DNA from 3 places in the Streptomyces sp. S4.7 genome. Region 2 is predicted to be linked to each of the others. Evidence: riboswitches for the same ligand, from Rfam matches in the RefSeq annotation. Region 2 holds a riboswitch; each other region holds the start of a gene.

The links. Region 2 has a riboswitch for cyclic di-AMP ahead of SSPS47_RS15300 (M23 family metallopeptidase). Riboswitches for the same ligand answer to the same signal wherever they lie in the genome.
Region 1: linked by a shared signal. The riboswitch ahead of SSPS47_RS30135 (M23 family metallopeptidase) and the one ahead of SSPS47_RS15300 (M23 family metallopeptidase) in region 2 are both predicted to bind cyclic di-AMP.
Region 3: linked by a shared signal. The riboswitch ahead of SSPS47_RS26070 (M23 family metallopeptidase) and the one ahead of SSPS47_RS15300 (M23 family metallopeptidase) in region 2 are both predicted to bind cyclic di-AMP.

The regions. Positions count from the first base shown of each region.
Region 1 covers NZ_CP048397.1:6,795,495-6,800,444, forward strand. Annotated here, with positions in the region: gene SSPS47_RS30120 (XRE family transcriptional regulator) at 1-181, shown strand, start outside; gene SSPS47_RS35710 (DUF6126 family protein) at 221-418, shown strand; gene SSPS47_RS30130 (tyrosine-protein phosphatase) at 444-1,247, opposite strand; cyclic di-AMP (ydaO/yuaA leader) riboswitch at 1,654-1,818, shown strand; gene SSPS47_RS30135 (M23 family metallopeptidase) at 1,823-2,749, shown strand; gene SSPS47_RS30140 (SGNH/GDSL hydrolase family protein) at 2,917-3,744, shown strand; gene SSPS47_RS30145 (STM4011 family radical SAM protein) at 3,766-4,611, opposite strand; gene SSPS47_RS30150 (STM4012 family radical SAM protein) at 4,619-4,950, opposite strand, start outside.
Region 2 covers NZ_CP048397.1:3,482,772-3,487,721, forward strand. Annotated here, with positions in the region: gene SSPS47_RS15295 (PrsW family intramembrane metalloprotease) at 1-963, shown strand, start outside; gene SSPS47_RS15300 (M23 family metallopeptidase) at 1,033-2,097, opposite strand; cyclic di-AMP (ydaO/yuaA leader) riboswitch at 2,109-2,264, opposite strand; partial or broken gene SSPS47_RS15305 (PP2C family protein-serine/threonine phosphatase) at 2,561-3,743, opposite strand; gene SSPS47_RS15310 (MerR family transcriptional regulator) at 4,098-4,844, opposite strand.
Region 3 covers NZ_CP048397.1:5,853,564-5,858,513, reverse strand. Annotated here, with positions in the region: gene SSPS47_RS26080 (bifunctional GNAT family N-acetyltransferase/acetate--CoA ligase family protein) at 1-771, opposite strand, end outside; gene SSPS47_RS26075 (HPr family phosphocarrier protein) at 925-1,206, shown strand; gene SSPS47_RS26070 (M23 family metallopeptidase) at 1,281-2,069, opposite strand; cyclic di-AMP (ydaO/yuaA leader) riboswitch at 2,082-2,248, opposite strand; gene SSPS47_RS26065 (pitrilysin family protein) at 2,463-3,830, opposite strand; gene SSPS47_RS26060 (pitrilysin family protein) at 3,848-4,950, opposite strand, start outside.

The DNA.
Region 1 (4,950 bases), 3.3 Mb from region 2:
GCTCGGCCTCGGCGACGCCGTCCATGTGCTCGACCCGGGCGACAGCGCCCACTTCGACTCGATGACACCGCACCGTCTCGCGGCGGTCGGCCCCGACGGCGCCGAGCTGCTGTTCGTGCACACCCTGCTGATCAGCCCGACCACCGAGCTGTGCCTGCCGGGCGGGGCCCACCGCCGCTGATCCGCCCTCGGTTCCGACCAGATGAGAGAGGCCACCACCGTGCCCGACAACCCCGTGGACCCCGCCGCCGCGCGCGAACCGGAGGCGACCGCCGAGACTCCCGTCAAGCCCGTCATGGACGAGGAGCGCAACTTCCCGCGCGGCCTCGCCATCCGGCTGTTCGCCTACCTCGTGGCCGGCCATGTCCTGGCCGGTTTCCTCTACCTGCTCTTCGAGGCGGGCGCGCAGGGGCGCTGAGGGCGTCCCGGGCGGCCCGGACGAGCTACCCCTCGTCGACCAGACGGCCGCGCAGCCGTTCGCGCGTCGCGTCCGTCAGGCCCAGGCCGTCCGTGAGATACCGGTCGATGCTGCCCCACGTCTCCTCCATCGTCGTGAAGGCCGTTTCGAGGTACTCGGCGCGCGCGTCGAAGAGCGGCGCCAGCAGCTCCATCACCTCCGGCGAAGTGCCGCCGGGCGTCGTGTCGCTGCGGCGTACCCGGTACCTGCGGTGCGGCTCGTTCGACTTCAGATAGTCCGCCTCGATCGCCTCCCGCTCCACCCCCACGGCGAGCAGCGACACGGCGATGGAGAGCCCGGCCCTGTCCTTGCCCGCCGCGCAGTGCATCAGGGCGGGCAGGCTCTCCTCGGCCAGGGCGTGCAGCACGCGCCGGTGCTCGGCGGTGCGGTCCAGAATGATCGAACGGTACGAAGCGGACATCCGGGCCACACCCTTGCCGTCGGCGAGGATCGACCTGAGCTGGTCCAGATCCCCGTCGCGGACCATCTTCCAGAACTCGGTCCCGTCGGCCGGGTCGGTGAGCGGAATGTTCACATTGCGTACGCCGATGAGCTCGACGTCCAGGCCGTCCAGCTTCTGATCGGCCGCGTTGCGGAAGTCGAAGACCGTATGCAGATCCAGTGACGTCAGGAACGCCGCGTCCTCGGCCGTGGCGTGCGCGAGGTGGCCGCTGCGGAAGAGCCGGCCGTACCGTACGCGCCGTCCGTCGGAGGTCGGCAGACCGCCCACGTCGCGGAAGTTGCGTACACCGGCCAGTTCGGGCTCGGTCGGCGGGACCGGCTGCGGCACCTCGTGCGTCACGTGAGCTCCTCCGCGTCTGCCGCCGGCGCTCGTCGCCGACGCTGTCGCGCTCCGACTTTACGACATCCCCTCCCGCTGAAATCGCTTCACGATTGCGGCTTCTGTCCATATTGGGCTATTGCGCACAACGTGCCCTGTTCGCGGGCGAGATGGGGGCATATCGTCCTCGGCTGGTGAGCCAGATCATATCCGTGACGGTGTGTGGCGGCGCCGGGAAGGGGAATTGGGGCGGCGCAGGGAATTCGAAGATCCGTAATCCACGCAGGGTGACCGCTCGCGGAGCCCGATATTCCCGGACGGATTGCCCGGGGAATACGACGGCTTGTACGGGTCGGTCCACCCGGCTTACGGTCACCGCAATCCGAGCGGATCGCCGAATCCTGCCGCCGTTCGGAATCCTCATCCACCCAGCAATCATCCACGTGTGGCAGGAGCGGGGGACCCAGGTAGTACGCCGGTCCGGACTTCCGGACGGCTCGGGGTGAAGTCGCGTCACGGCGCGGCCGGGCATCTCCAGCCCGAACCCGACAGCTCACCTCGTAGGCGCCGGAGAGGAATCCGCCATGCCCGGAAAGGGTAAGCACCGCCGTCCGAGGACCAACCCGATCACCCGCGGATTCGTCGCCGCCGGAACGGGTGGCGCCGCCATCGCAATTCCGCTCATCGGTGCCACCGGCGCGCACGCCGCCGAGCAGGCCGCCCCGTCCGTGGCGCCGGAGCGCACCGTGTCCGCCGCGCACGCCGCTCCCACCGCCCAGACGGCCAAGCAGGCCGCCACCGCCAAGACCGTGAAGACGTACTCGGTCAAGGCGGGCGACTACCTCGCCAAGGTCGCCGCGACGCAGAAGGTCAGCGGCGGCTGGCACAAGCTGTACAAGGACAACCGCGAGGCCGTCGGCGACGACCCGTCGCTGATCCACCCGGGTCTGAAGCTCACCATCGGCGCGAAGAGCAAGGCGTCCTCCGAGGGCAAGGCCGAGGCCACCCCGAAGAAGCCCGCCCCCGCGAAGCCCGCCCCGGCCGAGCCCGCCCCGAAGGCCGACACCACCTCGGCGAACGAGCCGGCGGCGCAGAGCAGCGGCTCCGGCTACACCGCGCCCGTCGACGGCGCGACCACCACCACCGCCTACCGCGCGGCGGGCGGCAGCTGGGCCAGCGGCTACCACACCGGTGTGGACTTCGCGGCTGCCTCGGGCACCACCGTCAAGGCGGTCGGCCCCGGTACCGTCGTCTCGGCCGGCTGGTCCGGGTCGTACGGCAACGAGGTCGTCATCCAGCACGACGACGGCCAGTACTCGCAGTACGCCCACCTGTCCTCGCTCGCCGTCTCGGCGGGCCAGACCGTCGCCGGCGGCGACCAGATCGGTCTCTCCGGTTCCACCGGCAACTCCACCGGCCCGCACCTGCACTTCGAGATCCGTACCGGCCCGAGTTACGGATCGGACGTCGACCCGCTGGCGTACCTGCGCGAGCACGGCGTTTCCATCTGACCGGTTCGACCTCACAGCAAATGGCCGTTGGCCGGCACCCCGGGTGCCGGCCAACGGCCATTCCCCTATTCCGGCTTGAACTAATTTTGACCGGTGGTGTTTCTCACCGGCGTCAACCCCTCCTTACGGTCGCGTAGGCCACATACGCGGGTGAAGGATGTTCCGCTGTGGCTGACGATTCGAGAAGAGAAACCAGAAGTCCCTTCGGGTCGTACGCCGCCATCGGTGACAGTTTCACCGAAGGCGTCGGCGATCCCGGTCCGGGCGGAGTCTTTGTCGGCTGGGCCGACCGGCTCGCCGTACTGCTCGCCGACCGGACACCCGACGGGGCGGCCGTCGACGACCCGGACCACGGGTCGTTCCGGTACGCCAATCTCGCCGTACGAGGACGGCTGCTCGACCAGATCGTGGCCGAGCAGATCCCGCGCGCCAAGCAACTCGCCCCGGACCTGGTGACGTTCTGCGCGGGCGGCAACGACATCATCCGGCCCGGCAGCGACCCCGACGACGTCGCCGAACGCTTCGAACGGGCGCTGGCGGACCTGACGAGCGTGGTCGGCACGGTCATGGTCCCGACCGGGTTCGACACCCGCGGCGTCCCGGTGCTGCGCCATCTGCGCGGCAAGATAGCCACGTTCACCGCGCACGTCCGCTCCATCGCCGACCGCTACGAATGCCCGGTCCTGGACCTGTGGTCCCTCCGGTCCGTCCAGGACCGCCGCGCCTGGGAGGGCGACCGGCTGCACCTGTCCCCGGAGGGCCACACCCGCGTGGCCCTGCGCGCGGCCCAGGTCCTCGGCCTCGACGTCCCGGCCGACCCCGACCAGCCGTGGCCGCCGCTGCCCCCGCGCGGCACGCTGGAGGTGCGCCGCGACGACATGCAGTGGGCGCGCGAATACCTCGTCCCCTGGATCGGCCGCCGCCTGCGCGGCGAGTCCTCCGGCGACCACACGGTCGCCAAGCGCCCGGACCTGCTGCCGCTGATGCGTCACTGACACCGCGTCACCAGCCACGCGTCACCGCGCGGCCGGTATCCGTTCCAGGACGCCGCCCGCGAACACGTCGTACAGCGGCAGTGTCTCCAGATGGACGTAGCCGATGTGGCAGTCGCAGGCCGCCAGCGGGCACGCCCGCGGTTTCAGGGCCGTGCGGTACGAGCCGTCGTAGAGGTTGCCCAGCTCCGCCGGGACGAAGTGGCAGCGACGGACCGTGCCTTCGCCGTCCACCGAGATCACCGATTCACCCGTCCGGCACGGGAGACCGGCCGAGCGGTGGGGGTGGCGGCTGTACGGGAACAGAGGATCGACCGACGTCCATTCGGCGGCCTCCGGGTCCGAATAGGTGCGGCCCTCCGCCGCGTTGACCCACAGATAGACATGTTCGGGGAGGTCGGCGCGGAGGCGGCGGGCCCGGTCGAGGTGGTCGGGGAAGCCCACGATGCCGACGCTGAAGCGGATGCCCGCGGCGCCCAGCTCACGGCACTTGGTGAGGAAGCGGTCGTACGGAGTCTGACCCGGGTGGTACGTGCACCACAGGGCCACCTTGGCCGGGTCCGCGGACTTCAGCCAGTCGGTGCGGCAGCTGAGGTTCGTCTGGATGGCGACCCGCGCGACGTGCGGGAGGTGGGAGAGGTCGGTGAGCGCGCGCCGGTACCAGGAGCGGGTGAGGCCCTCGCCCCACGGGGTGAACAGCACCGACAGCCGGTCGTCCGTCCGCTCCGCGGCCCAGGCCGTGAAGCGTTCCAGCGCGGCGCGGTCCGCGCGCAGTTGGTCCGGGCCGTCGCGGCGCTTGGCGAACGGGCAGTAGGGGCAGTCGTAGTCGCAGGACGCGAGGGGGCCGCGGTAGAGGATCGTCAGGTCCACGTCTGTCTCACTTCAGTTCGTACGACGCCATCGCCGCCCGGACGGCGGGGGAGAACAGCGCCGGACCCAGCGCGTCCGAGTGGGCCAGGCCCTCGGGCGAGAGCCGCAGCAGGCCGGGTCCGGCCTCCGCGTCGAGCCAGCCGAGCCCGGCGAAACGGTTCAGCTCGGCGGGGAAGTCCTCGTCGGGGCCGCTGCCGAACCGCTCGCGGTAGTCGGCCACCGCCATGCCCTCGGCCTGGAGCAGCGACTGGAGCAGATGACGCCGACGCGCCTCGTCCGCGTCGACCGCGCGCCCCACCTCGGCGCGGGAGAAGTCCTCGGTGGCCGTGTACGCGTCGA
Region 2 (4,950 bases):
GCGATAACGGCGAACTCCTTCGCGACCCAGTGGATAGCCACCGCCACCGCCGATCCCAGCGGCGCGGAGTCCCTGGGCGCCACCGTGGTCGCGCCGATCGTCGAGGAGAGCGCGAAGGCCGGCGCGATCCTGCTGATCTTCCTCTTCCGCCGGCAGTCCTTCACCGGTCTGGTCGACGGGGTCGTCGTCGCGGGCTTCACCGCGACCGGTTTCGCCTTCACCGAGAACATCCTCTATCTCGGCAGCGCCTTCGGCGAGGACCAGCAGATCGGCAACTCGGGCCTGGCGTCCGTGACCGCGGCGACCTTCTTCGTGCGGGTCGTGATGTCGCCGTTCGCGCATCCGCTCTTCACGGTCCTGACGGGCATCGGCTTCGGTATCGCCGCGCTCGCCACGCGCCGCCAGCGCGTGCGCCAGTGGCTGATGCCGGTGCTCGGCCTCGTGCTGGCCATGGGCACCCACGCGCTGTGGAACGGCTCGTCGTCGCTGTTCGGCCCCTACGGCTTCTACGCGGTGTACGCGGCCTTCATGGTGCCCGCGTTCGCCCTGCTGACCTGGCTGGCGATATGGAGCAGGCAACGCGAACTGCGCACGGTCTCCGCCGAGTTGCCCGCGTACGCGGCGGCCGGCTGGCTCGCCGAGACCGAGCCGCTGGCCCTGTCCTCGATGCGGGCGCGCTCGATGGCGCGCACTGTCGCCGGACGGGACTACGGGCCCGCCGCGGCCCGCACGGTCGGCGAGTACGAGGCGTTCGCGACCTCGCTGGCGTTCCTGCGCCACCGGGCGGGGCGCGGCAGGGCCGGCCCGGACTACGTCGAGCGCGAGCAGGAACTGCTGCACCACCTGTGGCAGCGCCGGGAAATAGCGTCGCCCGCGCTGGCGTACGCGGCGCGGGCGACGGGGCGGGTGTGGACGCCGCCGCCGTACATCGACTACGGCGGCTACAACCCGTACCGGAGCTGAGTCCCGCTCCCTCGGACGAGCGGATCGGGCCGGGCCGGGCCGGATCATCCGGCCCCGGTCAGGGGCCGGTCAGGGGGTGAGGCCCTTGCTGCGCAGCCAGCTCAGCGGGTCGATCCCGCTGCCGCCCGCGGTGTGCACCTCCAGGTGCAGGTGCGGACCGGTGACGTTGCCGGTGGCTCCCACGCGTCCGATGGTCTCGCCGGTGGTGACCTTCTGGCCGGCGCCGACCGTCATCGAGGACAGGTGGGCGTACCAGATCTCCGTACCGTCTTCGAGCTCCAGCACGACGCGGTAGCCGTACGACCCGGACCAGCCGGCCGACTTGACGGTCCCGCTGTGGACGGCCTTGGTGGGCGTGCCGGTGGGGGCCGCGAAGTCCAGGCCGGTGTGCTGGCCGGAGGACCACATGGAGCCGGTCTGGCCGTAGGTGGAGGTGAGCGTGTACGAGGAGGTGGGCAGCGAGAAGCTGGCGGCCAGCTTCTCCAGGCGCTCCTTCTCCGCCCTGGCCTCCGCGGCCTCCTTGGCCTTGCGCTTCGCCTCGGCGGCCTTCTCCTCCGCGTCGGTCTGCTGCTTCTTCGCCTCGGCCGCGGCCTTCTCGGCGGCGGCCGTCTCGGCGCTCGCCTTCTGGGCGGCGTCCGCCTCGGCCTGCTGCTGCTCCGCCTGCTGGAGGATGCGGGCGCGCAGCGCCTCGCCGGAGTCGGTGGTGCCCTGCTGGGCGTCCGCGGCGGTGAGGGCCGCCGTGGTGAGCGGGGAGGGCGTCTCGTCGTTCTTCTTGTCGCCGTCGGACATGAAAGACCCGACGCCGGGAAGAGACTTGGCGTCGGGGAAACTGTCCGAGATCGCGTCGGGAAGTGATATCGAGACCGCGGGCTTGTCCTGGGCGGAGGCGATGCCTCCGGCGCCGACCGCGGCGATGACGCCTACTCCGAGGACCGTGGAGCTGCGGGCGAGAGCGTTGCGCTGCTTGGCGACACGGTGCTTGCCGCGTACGGGACGGATGGAGTCCGCGGTGGGATTCCACTCCTCCCAGTCCCTGCTCGCCTCGCCGTTGCTGTGATCGGTGCCGGTGAGCCGGCTGCCGGGGCCGAAATGGGCCGGGGCTGAGGCTTCGGGGGCAGGCCTGTTGGACGCCACTCGGGCGCTCTCCTTTCCTTCCTTCTCGCCTACCGGGTTAGCTGACGGGTTCGGAGCAGGAAGGTCTCCTACGAGCGTTCCTGGCCGCACGAAGCGAACAAGAGGCGCCCGATTCACCCCAATTGGTGGTTCCCCGGTTTCCTTGCGGAATTCGGCGCGTGCGCACGGTGCCGTCTCTTTCGACGGCTGGGACAACCGCGCTGCGTTATCGAACGTTAATAGACGACCGGGGCTTATTCCAAGCTGTTCCGGGTGATCGTTAGCGATGACGGCCGGGATCAATCGGGCCACAAGCGGGCACAATCGGGCGAGTTGATCGACTCTCGGGCCGTGTGCGATCACACACTCGAACTGACGGTGCGTCAAATGTTATGCGGAGTGGTGCGCCTCAACTACGCAGCGTGCCGGGCGAGATGACGGCACGGCCCGACGAACGGCGGCGCGGGAGGCGCGACAGGCCGTCTCACGGCACGACGGGCATCGTCCTGCGCCGCTCCGGCTGCCCCGCGGTGGGCCGGCTGACGGCCAGCAGCGCCATGTCGTCCGTACTGCCACCACCGGTGTGCAGCCGTACGTCACCGACGATCGCCTCCAGCAGCTCGTCGGGGCCGGGGAAGATCCGTCCCGCCAGCCGTTCGCGCGGGTTGTAGAAGACACCCGCCGCGTTGCGCGCCTCGGTGAGACCGTCCGTGTAGAGCAGGAGCGTCGACCCGGACCCGTACGGGACCTCGTCCGGCCCGGTCCGGCCACGCCCCCAGCTCGCCCATCCCGAGCGGCAGCGCCGGGTCGGACGGGGCCAGCACCGTCAAGGCCCCGTCGGCGGCGAGCACCAGCGGCTCCGGGTGTCCGCGGTTGACCACCCGCACCATGCCCTCGACGTGCGGGATCTCCGCCAGTACGGCGGTGGTGAAGCCCTCGAACAGATCGATCCCGCCGCGCCGGGTGCCTTCGCGCGCCAGCGCCCGCTCCAGCCGCTGCGCGACCCCTTCGAGCGAGCTCTCCTGCTCGGCGGCCTCACGGAAGGCGCCGATGACGACGGCCACGGTCTCGACGGCGCCCATGCCCTTGCCGCGCACGTCACCGACCACCAGCCGTACCCCGTACGCCGTGTCCTGGACGGCGAACAGGTCGCCGCCGATGAACGCGCCCTCCTCGGCCGCCTCGTAACGCGCGGCGATGTGCAGCCCGCCTATCCGGGCCGCGGGTGTGGGCAGCACGGCGCGCTGCGCCGCCTCGGCGATCACCCGCGCCGAGGCGAGCCGTTCGCCGCTGCGGCGTACGACAGCGTTGATGGCCAGCGCGAGGACCGAGACGGTGAAGACGGTCAGCGATTCGGTGATCGTCTCGATCCCGCCCGCCGTGCCGTTGCAGAAGTGCAGCCCGAGGATGGCGGCGACCGACACGATGCCGACGGCCAGGGTGCGCGCGAACGAGAAGAAGGGCGCGGCGACCAGCGGCGCCGCCGCGAAGAGCGGGAAAGCGGTGCTCGAGTCGGGCGTCGCCTCGTCCAGGACGATCGCCACCACGATGATCAGGGCGGGCAGGATCTCCACGAACGGATGCGGCGAGCGGGCCGCGTGCCGGCCGCGCCGCCGGCCTCCCGGCCGGAGGTCCTCGGGACCGAAGCCGGGAGGGTGCTTGTCCATGGCGCGCGAGGTGTTCCAGGTGGGGTCCTGTGGGGGCATGTCCGCCTCGCGGAATCCGGCGTCGGAGCGCCGGGAGCCACGCCGGATCCCGCGCTCGACGCGGTCCCTGAGGCTGCGGAGTCTGTTCCCCGCGGGGATACGGCGACGGCGGGCGGCACCCTCGGGGGAACGGTCGTCGCTCCCGCCGCCCGCCGTCTCCGTTCTCCCTCAGGTGCCCCACTCTCCTGCCCGGTCAGTCGACGGCCGCGCACAGTACCGCGCACTTCCCAGGCTCACTCTTTCCGCGCCCGGCGGCTACCCGGCCATCGACCGACTGGGCTATGAACGGCCTCCCCCGGCCCCCGGGGAGGCCGTTCAGTCGGTGAGATGGCGCTCGGCGTACACCTTCATCGCGTCCCGTACGAGCACGGCCGCGCCCTCCTCGTACTTGTCGTAGTTCCGGCCGAAGCGCGGGTCGTCGACGTACATCGCGGTGACACCGATGACGTACGACTTGCCGACGCTGGACGTGGCCGACAGCCATTCGTAGTGGCGGCGGGCGAGCGCCTGCGCCTCCTGGCTGTCGGGGGCGCGACCGTCCTTCCTGGCCCGGCCCCAGTCCCGGGCGATGTCCTCGTGCCGGCCCATGAACTCCTTGCGCTCGCTCTCGCTCAGCGAGCGCCACCAGCGATCCCCCTTCTCGTACGCGTCGCGGCCCCACCGCTCGGTCACCTCGCGCTCGTAGCGCGTGTGATCGAAGCCGTCGAGAATCTCCTCGGCCATCAGCTCTTCTCCCCTCTCGGTCCTGTGGAGAGTGGTCCGCACCGAGGCGATGAGACGCCCCACCCGGTCCCGCTCCTGCTCCAGCAGCGAGAGATGGGTGCGCAGTGCGGCGGCCGTGTCCTGTTGGCCGTCGAGGATCCGGGCGATCGCGGGCAGGCCGAGACCCAGCTCACGCAGCAGCAGAATCCGCTGGAGCCGGACCAGGGCGTCCTGGTCGTAGTAGCGGTAACCGTTGCCGCCGACCCGGCTCGGGGTCAGCAGCCCCAGCTCGCCGTAGTGCCTGAGCGTGCGGCTCGTCGTGCCGGCCTTCTTCGCGATGTCCTGGATCGACCACTCCATGTCCGGAACGCTAAATCTTGACGTTGCGTAAAGGTCAAGCCCGATTCGGCGGGACACGGTGGCACGGAACGGCGGCAGAAGACGCGGCGGCGGGGAGCGCACGACG
Region 3 (4,950 bases), 2.4 Mb from region 2:
GATCTCGGTGAGCTCCGGGGGCAGGGCCACGTTCACCGCGTACGTACGCCCCGTGAAACCCCCGTCGAGGAGATTGCGCAGCACGGCCCGCCCGACACCGCCCGCCGTGCGTCCGGCGCCGACGACGGCCACCGACGAGGGGCCGAGCAGCCTCTGTACGGAGCGTGCCTCGGCGCGCTGCTCGCGGCCGCGCTGGACGGCGAGGGACTCGGCGGTCGGTTCGAGGTCGAGGACCAGGCGGACGGCGCCGTCCTCGAAGTTGCGCCTCTGGGTGAACCCGGCGTCCCGGAACACCTTGATCATCTTGGTGTTCGCGGGCAGCACCTCCGCCGCGAAGCGCCTGATCCCGCGCTCGCGCGCCACCGCGGCGATGTGTTCGAGGAGCGCGGAGGCGATCCCGCGTCCCTGGTGCGCGTCCTGGACGAGGAAGGCGACCTCGGCCTCGTCGGCGGGCGCGGAGGCGGGCATGCCCCGGGCGTCGATCCGGTCGTAGCGGACGGTGGCGACGAACTCGCCGCCGACGGTCACCGCGAGTCCCACCCGGTCCACGTAGTCGTGGTGGGTGAAGCGGTACACGTCCTTGTCGGAGAGCCGGGGGTAGGGCGCGAAGAAGCGGTAGTACTTCGACTCGTCGGAGACCTGCTCGTAGAAGCTGACCAGCCGCTCGGCGTCGTCGGTCGTGATGGGCCTCACGCGCGCGGTGCCTCCGTCGCGCAGAACCACGTCTGCTTCCCAGTGATCGGGGTACGCGTGCTGTGACGGCGTCGTCATGGGACGAGCCTACGGCGCGCACACGGGTAGCGGCGGGTGCTGGGCCGGGGCAGTCTGGGGTCTGTCGACGGACCCCAGGGGTGCCTCGTCGGTCCGTCCGGAGCCGCGTGGCACACTGGTCTAGACAACAACTGTGACTTGAAGGGCAACACCATGGCTGAGCGTCGCGTCAACGTCGGCTGGGCCGAGGGCCTGCACGCCCGTCCCGCCTCCATCTTCGTCCGTGCCGCCACGGCCTCCGGCGTGCCGGTGACGATCGCCAAGGCCGACGGCAGCCCGGTCAACGCGGCGTCGATGCTCGCCGTGCTGGGGCTGGGCGCGCAGGGCGGCGACGAGATCGTCCTGGCCTCCGACGTGGACGGCGCGGACGTCGCGCTCGACCGGCTGGCGAAGCTGGTGGCCGAGGGCCTGGACGAGCTTCCCGAGACCGTCTGACCCGCGCCGCGTACGTACGAAACGGCGAAGGCCCCGGCAGGACGCCGGGGCCTTCGTGGTGTCTGGGTACCGGCTCAGACGCCGACGCCGTGCGAGCGCAGATACGCGACCGGGTCGATGTCGGTGCCGTACTCCTCGCTCGTCCGCGCCTCGAAGTGCAGGTGCGGTCCCGTGGAGTTGCCGGTCGAGCCCGAGAGGCCGACCGACGTGCCCGGGGAGACGCTCTGGCCGACGTTGACGGCGACCGAGGAGAGGTGTCCGTACTGGGTGTACGTGCCGTCGTTCATACGGATGACGACGTTGTTGCCGTACGCGCCGCCCCAGCCGGCCTCGACGACGGTGCCCGCGCCGACGGCCACGACCGAAGTGCCCGACGTGGCGCGGAAGTCGACGCCGCTGTGGCTGCCGGACGACCAGAGCGCGCCTCCGGTCCGGTAGCCGGTGGTGACGGAGGAGCCGGCGACGGGGAGCCGGTAGGCGTTCAGGCGCTCGCGCTCGGCGGCGCGTGCCGCGCGCTCCTCGGCCTCGCGGGCCTGCGCCTTGCGCTTCGCCTCGGCCTTGGCGCGAGCGGCGGCCTTGGCCTCCGCCTTCGCCTTCGCGGCCTTCCGGGCGGCCAGGCGCTGCGCGTCGGCCTGGGCGTCGATCTTCGCGGCGAGCGAGTCGTCGATGACGATGGCGCGGTCCGGGGCGGCCGGGGCCGCCTCCTGGGCGAGGGCCGCGCCCGCTTCGGCGGCGAGCGCCGGGGAGGCGAGGGTGCCGATGACACCGGCCGCGGTGAGAGTGGCGACTCCGGCGATGTTCGCGCTCCGGCGCGTCATTCGGCCCGGGGCACGGTGCTTCCCGGTGGCACGGGTGAACGCCATGAAGTGGCTGGTCCTTTCCTTCCTTCTCGCCTACCGGGTTAGCTGACGGGTTCGGAGCAGGAAGGTCTCCTACGGGCTCCTCCGCGGATCACGCGAAGGCCCCCGATTCACCCCAGGGACGCAAATGGGTCCCCGGCTCCCCAGGCTCGCGCCTGACGGGGACTCGGCGATGGCTGTCCGGTGCCGCGGATGCGGCGGGCTCTGGCGGACAGCCGGACCGACGCTAAAGGGGTCATCTTTCAATCACCAAACAGACAGGCCCTTTTGTAGCGCACGCCACAGGGCATTCAGGCAACCTCCTTATGAATGCGGACATAGCGGGAAACCCCGGCGACTGGTTCGTCACCGGGGTTCCCTTTGTGCGTATTGAGCCGCGTGGTTCGTGGGCCGGCCTCAGCCGGTGACGACCTTCACCTCGCCGATGCCGAGCCCCTCGACAGGCTCCCGGATCACCGAGGCGTCCCCGACGAGCACCGTGACCAGCCGGTCGCCCGGGAAGGCGCTGACGACGGCGGCCGTCGCCTCGACGGTGCCGGTCTCGGCCAGGCGTGCGTAGAGCCGCGCCTGGAAGTCGTCCGGGAGGTGCTGCTCGACCTGGTCGGCGAGCGTGTCGGCGACGGACGCGGCCGTCTCGTACTTCAGTGGCGCGACTCCGACCAGATTCTGCACGGCCGTCTCGCGCTCGGCGTCCGTCAGCCCTTCGGCCGCGAGCGTACGCAGCACCTTCCACAGATCGTCCAGCGCGGGGCCGGTCGACTCGGTGTCCACGGAGCCGCTGATGGCGAGCATGGAGGCGCCCGTACCGTCCGGGTCCGAGCGCAGCACCTGCGCGAAGGCCCGCACGCCGTAGGTGTAGCCCTTCTCCTCGCGCAGCACCCGGTCGAGCCGGGAGGTGAGCGTGCCACCCAGGCAGTACGTGCCGAGCACCTGGGCCGGCCAGACGCGGTCGTGCCGGTCGGGGCCGACCCGGCCGATCAGCAGCTGCGTCTGGACGGCTCCGGGCCGGTCCACGATCACCACGCGGCCGGTGTCGTCGGCGGTCACCGGCGGCACGGGGCGCGGCTCGGAGGTGTCGCCCGTCCAGTCGCCGAGCGTCTCGGCGAGCAGCGCCTCTACGTCGACGCCGGTGAGGTCGCCGACGATGACCGCGGTGGCGGTGGCGGGGCGCACGTGCGCTTCGTAGAAGGCGCGGACACCCTTCGCGTCGATGCGTCCGACGGTCTCCTCGGTGCCCTGGCGCGGGCGCGACATGCGCGAGGTGGCCGAAAACAGCTCCTTGGAGAGCTGCTTCGCCGCGCGGCGGGCCGGGTTGGCCTGCTCGTGCGGGATCTCGTCGAGCCGGTTGGTGACGAGCCGGCCGACCTCGCTCTCGGAGAACAGCGGGGCGCGCAGGGCGTCGGCGAGCAGGCCGAGCGCCTTGGGCAGCCGGGAGACCGGGACCTCCAGGGAGACCCGGACGCCGGGGTGGTCGGCGTGCGCGTCGAGCGTGGCGCCGCAGCGCTCCAGCTCGGCGGCGAACTCCTCGGCCGTGTGCTTGTCGGTGCCCTCGGACAGCGCGCGGGCCATGATCGTGGCGATGCCGTCGAGGCCCTCGGGCTCGGCCTCCAGCGGGGCGGCGAGGGAGATCTCGACGGCCACCACCTGCTGGCCGGGGCGGTGGCAGCGCAGCACCGTCAGTCCGTTGGGCAGGACACCGCGCTCGGGCGCGGGGAACGCCCAGGGCCTGGCCTCTCCGGCGGTCGGCTGCGGGTGGAACTCCATGGTCACGGCAGCGTCGGTCACTGGTCCGCCCCCTCGTGCTCGTCGGTGTCGGCAGCCGCGTCGTCGGCGTCGTCGTCGGGGGAGGTGGGCTCGTAGACGAGCACCGCCCTGTTGTCGGGGCGCAGCCGCGCCTCGGCGACGGCACGTACCTCTTCGGCCGTGACGTCCAGCACCCGCTGGACGGCGGTCAGCGCCAGCTGCGGGTCGCCGAACAGCACCGCGTACCTGCACAGTTCGTCGGCGCGGCCCGCGACCGTGCCGAGCCGGTCGAGCCACTCGCGCTCCAACTGGGCCTGGGCGCGCTCCATTTCCTCGGCCGTGGGGCCTTCGGCCGCGAACCGGGCCAGCTCCTCGTCGACAGCGGCCTCGATCTGCGGAACCTCGACGCCGCCGGAGGTCTTCACGTCCAGCCAGCCGAGCGAGGGCGCGCCCGCCAGCCGCAGCAGTCCGAATCCGGCGGTGACGGCCGTACGGTCGCGGCGTACCAGGCGGTTGTGCAGCCGGGAGGACTCGCCGCCGCCGAGGACGGTGAGCGCCAGGTCGGCGGCGTCGGACTCGCGGGTGCCGTCCTGCGGCAGCCGGTAGGCGGCCATCAGCGCGCGGGCCGGGACCTCCTCGTGGATCTCCTCGCGCAGCTGCTCGCCGATGATGTCGGGCAGGGAGCCGTCGCGCGGCGGCTGCTTGCCGTCGTGGCCGGGGATCGAGCCGAAGTACTTCTCGACCCAGGCGAGGGTCTGCTCGGGGTCGATGTCGCCGACGACCGAGAGCACCGCGTTGTTCGGCGCGTAGTACGTACGGAAGAACTGCCGCGCGTCGTCGAGGGTCGCCGCGTCCAGGTCGGCCATCGAGCCGATCGGGGTGTGGTGGTAGGGGTGGCCCTCGGGGTAGGAGAGCGCGGTCAGGCGCTCGAAGGCGGTGCCGTAGGGCACGTTGTCGTAACGCTGGCGGCGTTCGTTCTTCACGACGTCGCGCTGGTTCTCCATCCCCTCGTCGTCGAGGGAGGAGAGCAGCGAGCCCATGCGGTCGGCCTCCAGCCAGAGGGCGAGCTCCAGCTGGTGGGTGGGCATGGTCTCGAAGTAGTTGGTGCGCTCGAAGCTGGTGGTGCCGTTGAGCGAGCCGC